DNA from 2 places in the Nonomuraea rosea genome. Region 1 is predicted to be linked to the other one. Evidence: predicted binding sites of a transcription regulator. Region 1 holds the regulator's gene; the other holds the start of a gene.
What was found. The regulator HrcA, encoded in region 1, represses chaperone genes, less so after heat shock. The targets are predictions, from matches to a motif close to TTGGCACTCTCNNNNNGAGAGTGCCAA.
Positions count from the first base shown of each region.

Region 2: a site for HrcA is predicted at 2,202-2,228, ahead of groES (co-chaperone GroES). Genes of this name have one in related genera too.

Region 1 covers NZ_BAABDQ010000072.1:27,901-31,309, forward strand. The annotation lists gene ABEA43_RS65335 (16S rRNA (uracil(1498)-N(3))-methyltransferase) at 1-182, opposite strand, end outside; gene dnaJ (molecular chaperone DnaJ) at 184-1,323, opposite strand; gene hrcA (heat-inducible transcriptional repressor HrcA) at 1,335-2,348, opposite strand; gene ABEA43_RS65350 (hypothetical protein) at 2,508-3,407, shown strand.
Region 2 covers NZ_BAABDQ010000001.1:468,481-471,889, forward strand. The annotation lists gene groL (chaperonin GroEL) at 109-1,728, opposite strand; gene groES (co-chaperone GroES) at 1,801-2,112, opposite strand; gene ABEA43_RS02180 (class I SAM-dependent methyltransferase) at 2,474-3,409, shown strand, end outside.

The sequences.
Region 1 (3,409 bases):
CTGAGCGAGTCTTTGAGCGCCTCGCGCACGACGCACTCGGCGACCGTGCCCGCGCCGTCGGTCAGATCGACCCGCTCCCCGGCCCGCAGCCGCCGCACGGCGGCCGCGTGCCGCCCCTCGGGGCCGTCGAGCGTCAGCTCCGGCCCGTCGAGGTCCTGGGCCAGGAAGACGGGAACGCTCACGTCACCTTCCGTTGAAGGCGTCACGCAGGCGGGAGAAAAAACCCTGCTGCCCCGGTGCGAACTTACCGGGCGGGCGCTCCTCACCCCGCTGCCTCGAAAGCTCGCGCAGCAGCTCCTCCTGCGCCGCATCGAGCCTGCTGGGGGTCTCCACGTTGACGTGGATCAGCAGATCGCCTCTGCCGGACTCGTTGAGCCGCTGCACGCCTCGCCCGTACATGGTGATGACCTGCCCTGACTGGGTGCCGGGGCGGACGTCCACCTCTTCGGAGCCGTCGAGCGTCTCCACCGCGAGTATGGTGCCGAGCGCGGCGGCCGTCATCGGGAGCTGAACGGTGCAGTGGAGGTCGTCACCGCGCCGTTCGAAGATCTCGTGGGGCCGCTCGACGATCTCCAGGAACAGGTCGCCCGGCGGGCCGCCGCCTGGGCCGACCTCGCCCTCTCCGGCGAGCTGGATGTGGGTGCCGTCCTCGACGCCGGCGGGGATGCGCACCTTGATCGTACGGCGGGTCCGCACCCGGCCGTCGCCCGAGCACTCCTGGCAGGGGTGGCGGATGATGGTGCCGAACCCGCCACACTGCGGACACGGCCGCGAGGTCATGACCTGGCCCAGGAACGAGCGGGTGACCTGGGAGATCTCGCCGCGTCCGTTGCACATGTCGCAGGTGTCGGGATGCGTGCCCGACGCCGCGCCGGCCCCGTGGCACACCTCGCACACCACGGCCGTGTCGACGACCAGCTCGCGGGTGGTGCCGAACGCGGTCTCGCGCAGGTCGAGCTCGACCCTGATGGTGGCGTTGCGGCCCCTGCGGGCACGTGAGCGCGGCCCCCTGGCGCCGCCGGCGGTGCCGAAGAACGCGTCCATGATGTCGCTGAACGGGAAGCCCGCGCCGAACCCGGCGGCCCCGGCCGCCGCTCCCGCGCCGCCGAAGGGGTCGGCGCCCATGTCGTACATCTGGCGCTTGTTGGGATCCGACAGCACCTCATAGGCCTGCGTGATCTCCTTGAACCGCTCCTGCGTCTCAGGGTCGGGGTTCACATCGGGATGCAGCTCGCGGGCGAGTCGGCGATACGCCTTCTTGATCTCGTCCTGACTGGCCTCACGGCGCACCCCGAGGGTGGCGTAGTAGTCGCTGTTTGCCACTTATCGACCTCTTATGATGCAGCCAGGATCTGGCTGACGTAGCGTGCCACCGCGCGCACGGCGCCCATCGTCACGGGGTAGTCCATCCTCGTGGGACCCAGCACGCCGAGCCGGGCCAGTTGGTTGTCGCCAGAACCGTATCCGGTCGCGACGATGGATGTGCCCCGCAGGTAGGGGTTTTCCGAGCCGATGCGCACGGTGAGCGCGGACGGGGTGTCTGTGGAAGTCTCGCCGAGCAGCCGCATGAGCACGACCTGCTCCTCCAGCGCTTCGAGCACGTCGCGCAGGCCCGTGGAGAAGTCGGCGCCCGCGAGATTGGCCGCGCCGGCGAACACGATCTTCTCGTCGTGCCGCTCCACCAGCGTCTCGAGCAGCACCGACAGGATCGTGGCCACGACGGGCCGGTCTTCGGTGGGCAGCCGCTCCGGCAGGTCTGCGACCAGCTCGGGCACGTTGCTCAGGCCGCACCCGTCGAGGCAGGCGTTGAGCACCGCGCGCAGGTGGGCGATGCGGGTGTCCTCCACGACCTCGGGCAGCTCGATCACGCGCTGCTCGACGCGGCCGGTGTTGGTGATCAGGACGAGCATGACCCGCCGGTCGTTCAGCGGCACCAGCTCGACGTGCCTGACCGTCGAACGCGTCAGCGTCGGGTATTGCACGACCGCCACCTGCCTGGTGAGCTGCGCGAGCAGCCGCACCGTGCGGGTCACCACGTCGTCGAGGTCGACCGCGCCGGCCAGGAACGTCTCGATCGCCCTGCGCTCCGCCGCCGACAGGGGCTTGACCTGCGAGAGCCGGTCGACGAAGAGCCGGTAGCCCTTGTCGGTCGGCACGCGGCCCGCGCTCGTGTGCGGCTGCGTGATGTAGCCCTCCTCCTCCAGTGCGGCCATGTCGTTCCTGACCGTGGCGGGGGAGACCTTCAGGTTGTGACGCTCCGCGAGCGCCTTGGAACCCACCGGTTCGTTGGTGGACACATAGTCTTCGACAATGGCGCGGAGCACCGCCAGCTTACGTTCGTCGAGCACGTGCCCACCTCCTGCCTCTGCCTTTTACCAGGAACGCAACGTCTAGCACTCTGTGTTCCCGAGTGCCAAGTGTACGGCTCTCGCCCACAAGGTGCGATAACACCGAGTCCCCATCCTGCTGCTAGCGACTTACAAGCGACAGGCCTCACACTTGCCAACATGACCGACGAATCCCAGCCCCCGTCGTACGGCCCGCCGCCAGGGCAGGGTCCGTACCACGGTCAGCAGCAACCGCCCCAGTACGGCCCCCAGCCGGGCTCTCAGCCCGGCTACGGCCCGCAGCCAGGCTCCCAACCGGGCTGGCAGCAGCCCGGCCCCGAGCCCGGATACGGCGCTCAACCAGGCTCGCAACCCGGATACGGCCCCCAGCACGGGCAGCCGCCGCAGTACGGGCAACCGCCCCAGTACGGCCAGCAGCCGCAATACGGGCAGCCCCCGCAGTACGGCCAGCAGCCGCAGTACGGACAATACGGCCAACAACCCCAATTCCCTCCTCGAATCGACTCAAAAGCGATAAAGCCCAGCCTGTGGTGGATCGCGCTCGCCTGGGGAATCGCCGTGGTGTGCGCGGTCGTCGGCGTGTTCGTGTTCGCCGGCGGCATCGTGAGCAGCGTGACCGACCTGGCCCCCACCAAGACGTTCGCGTCGGGCGAGACCGTGACGGTGCCCATCGACCCGGCGGACAAGCCCGCCGTCTACGTCGCCAGCGACACGCGCATCAACTACCAGTGCGAGATCACCGGCGGCCCCGGCCAGGCCAGGCTCGTCAAGACCACCGGCTCCGAGACGGTCACGAACGGCAGCACCGTCTGGGAGCAGATCCTCGTGATCAACGCACCGGCCAAGGGCGACTACCAGCTCACCTGCACCAACCAGGAGGAGGCCAGCGTCTCCTACGGCGTCGGCCGCCAGCTGGCCAGCGCCGCGGGCGGGATCGCCGGTGGCGTGGCCGCGCTGTTCCTGATCCCCGGTGCCGGGCTGCTGGTCGGGATCGTCGCCACCGTCGTCGTCCTCGTACGGAGGAGCGGCTCGCGTAAGCGCCTTGCGGTCAGCGGGTGATT
Region 2 (3,409 bases), on a different contig from region 1:
GACCCCTGCAGGGCCCCTGTGCGGCTCTCCAGGCACGTACAGGGGCGCAAAAACCGTACGGCCCGCACCCCCTCCGGGTGCGGGCCGTACGGCTGAAGAGAAACCAGGTCAGTGGCCGTGGCCGTGACCGTGACCGCCGCCGGCGGCCGGAGACTCGTCCTCGGGCTTGTCCACCACGAGAACCTCGGTGGTGAGCAGCATGCCCGCGATCGAAGCCGCGTTCTGCACAGCCGAGCGCGTGACCTTCACCGGGTCGATGACGCCCTGGGCGAGCAGGTCGCCGTACTCGCCGGTGGCGGCGTTGAGGCCGTGACCGGGCTTGAGCTCGGCGATCTTGTGGGTCACCACGTAGCCCTCGAGACCGGCGTTCTCGGCGATCCAGCGAGCCGGCTCGACCAGCGCGCGGCGCACGACGCCGACACCGGTGGCCTCGTCGCCCGTCAGACCGAGGTCGTCGAGCTCCTTGGAGACGTGGATGAGCGCGGAGCCACCGCCGGAGACGATGCCCTCCTCGATGGCGGCGCGCGTCGCGGAGATCGCGTCCTCGAGGCGGTGCTTCTTCTCCTTCAGCTCCACCTCGGTGGCGGCGCCGACACGCAGCACGCACACACCGCCGGCGAGCTTGGCCAGACGCTCCTGCAGCTTCTCGCGGTCCCAGTCGGAGTCGGACTGCTCGACGGCAATCTTGATCTCCTTGACCCGGTCCTCGATGGCCGCCGCGTCGCCCGCGCCGTCGACGATGGTCGTGGTGTCCTTGGTGACCACGATGCGGCGCGCGGTGCCGAGCACCTCGGTGCCGACGTGCTCCAGCTTCAGGCCGACCTCTTCGCTGACGACCTGGCCACCCGTGAGGATGGCGATGTCCTGCAGCATCGCCTTGCGGCGGTCGCCGAAGCCCGGGGCCTTGACGGCCACGGAGGTGAAGGTGCCGCGGATCTTGTTGGTGACCAGAACGGCCAGGGCTTCGCCCTCGACGTCCTCGGCGATCACGAGCAGCGGCTTCTTCGTCTGCGCGATCTTCTCCAGCAGCGGCAGGAAGTCCGCGATGGAGGAGACCTTGCCCTGGGTGATCAGGATGTAGGCGTCCTCGAGGACGGACTCCATCCGCTCGGGGTCGGTGACCATGTAGGCCGACAGGTAGCCCTTGTCGAACTGCATGCCCTCGGTGAACTCGAGCTCCATGCCCATGGCGTTGGACTCTTCGACGGTGAGGACACCGTCCTTGCCCACCTTGTCGAACGCCTCGGCGATCAGATCGCCGATCTGCGCGTCCTGAGCGGAGATCGTCGCGACATTGGCGATCTCCTTCTTGTCCTCGACCGGGCGCGCGCTGGCGAGCAGCTTGTCGCTAATCGCCTTGGCGGCCTTGTCGATGCCGCGCTTCAGCGACAGCGGCGAGGCGCCGGCGGCCACGTTGCGCAGGCCCTCGCGGACCATGGCCTGGGCCAGGACGGTCGCGGTGGTGGTGCCGTCGCCCGCGATGTCGTTGGTCTTGGTGGCAACTTCCTTGGCGAGCTGGGCGCCGAGGTTCTCGTAGCGCTCCTCCAGCTCGATCTCACGAGCGATGGTCACACCATCGTTCGTGATCGTCGGCGCACCGAACTTCTTGTCGATGACGACGTTGCGGCCACGCGGGCCGAGGGTAACCTTCACGGCGTCCGCGAGGGCGTTCACTCCGCGCTCGAGCGCGCGGCGGGCGTCCTCGTCGAACTCCAGGATCTTCGCCATGCTGAAAGTCCTCTCCTAGCATCGAAAGCCCCGGTCGCCCTGAAGAGCGCCCGGGGCCCGACACATCCGGCTCTACTTCTCGATGATCGCGAGAACATCGCGGGCGGAGAGCACGAGGTACTCCTCGCCGCCGTACTTGACCTCGGTGCCGCCGTACTTGCTGTAGAGGACGATGTCGCCCTCCGAGACGTCGAGCGGAATCCGCTTGTCGCCGTCCTCATCCCAGTTGCCGGGGCCCACCGCGAGGACCTTGCCCTCTTGCGGCTTCTCCTTGGCGGTGTCCGGGATGACCAGGCCAGAAGCGGTGGTCTGCTCGGCCTCAAGCGGCTGAACCACAATGCGGTCGCCGAGCGGCTTAACGGGAACCTTGGTGGCGGTCGTCACGATCGGACCTCCCCTTCAGATTTGAATGATCTAGAAGAGGCGACCAGTTGGGCCTGCCGTCGCGGGTGTCAGACCTGCCTCGTCGCACGTTGGCACTCTCAATGGGAGAGTGCCAACAGGAAACATATGCAAGAGGGGCTTGACAGTCAACACGAACGCGTCTGCTGAGAGCGATACGGCCCACGAGCCGGTCAGGGAATCCCCTGGTCCGCGCATGTCGCCAACGGCCGTACCCAGTCTTTCATGTGCTCTCCCACATGGGCGAACATCCGCGCCGACACTTCGCGTCCCGCTCGTCCCGGCCGGCGGCGGCCGGGCCTTCGGGCCGGCGCGCCCTTCCCTCGCGCTAACGTCGTCCTACGTGGACCTGGACGCCTTCAACGAGTTGCTGACCCCGCGCGGGCAGCGGGCGCTCGCCGAGGCCGTGGAGCTGACCGGCAAGGACCCGGTCGCCGCCGCCACGACGCTGCGCAAGACGTACGACGCCGCTCTCACCTCCGCAGCCCTCACCCAGGCAGGGCTCAGGGAGCGGGCGAAGGCGAAGTTCGGGGCGGACGCGAAGGTGATGTACTTCACGCCGCACGGTTTGGAACAGTCCACACGGGCGGAGGTCGCCGAGCATCGCGCCCGCCGGCTGGTCGCCTCGCATCGCGCCGGCGCGCCGGAGTCCGCGCGGCCGCCCACGGTGGTGGACGCCTGCTGCGGCATCGGCGGCGACCTTCTCGCGCTGGCCCGCGCGGGCTGCGCCGTCGCGGCAGTGGACACCGACCCGCTGACCGTCGCCGTGGCCAGGGCCAACGCCGAGGTGTCCGGGCTGGGCGACGCGGTGACGGTGACCGTGGGCGACGCGGCCGGGATCGAGCCCGAGGGGTACGACGTCCTGTTCGCGGATCCGGCCCGGCGGACGAGCAGGGGCAGGACGTTCGACCCCATGGCGTACTCGCCGCCGTGGCCCGTGGTGCTCGACCTGGTCGCCAGGGCCCGCCTGGCCTGCCTCAAGGTCGCCCCCGGCATCCCGTACGAGTTCATCCCCGAGGACGCCGAGGCCGAATGGGTCTCCTACAAGGGCGAGGTCAAGGAGGCCGCGCTCTGGACCGGCCACGGGACGGGCAGGCGGGCCACGCTGCTGCCCGGCGGCCACACCCTGACCGCCACCGGGGTCCAGGCGCCCGTCGGGCCCGCCGGGCGATACGCGTACGAGCCTGACGGCGCCGCCATCCGGGCGCACCTCGTGGGCGAAGTGACCGAAATGGTGAACGGACGGCTGCTCGACCCGATGATCGCCTACATCACCGGC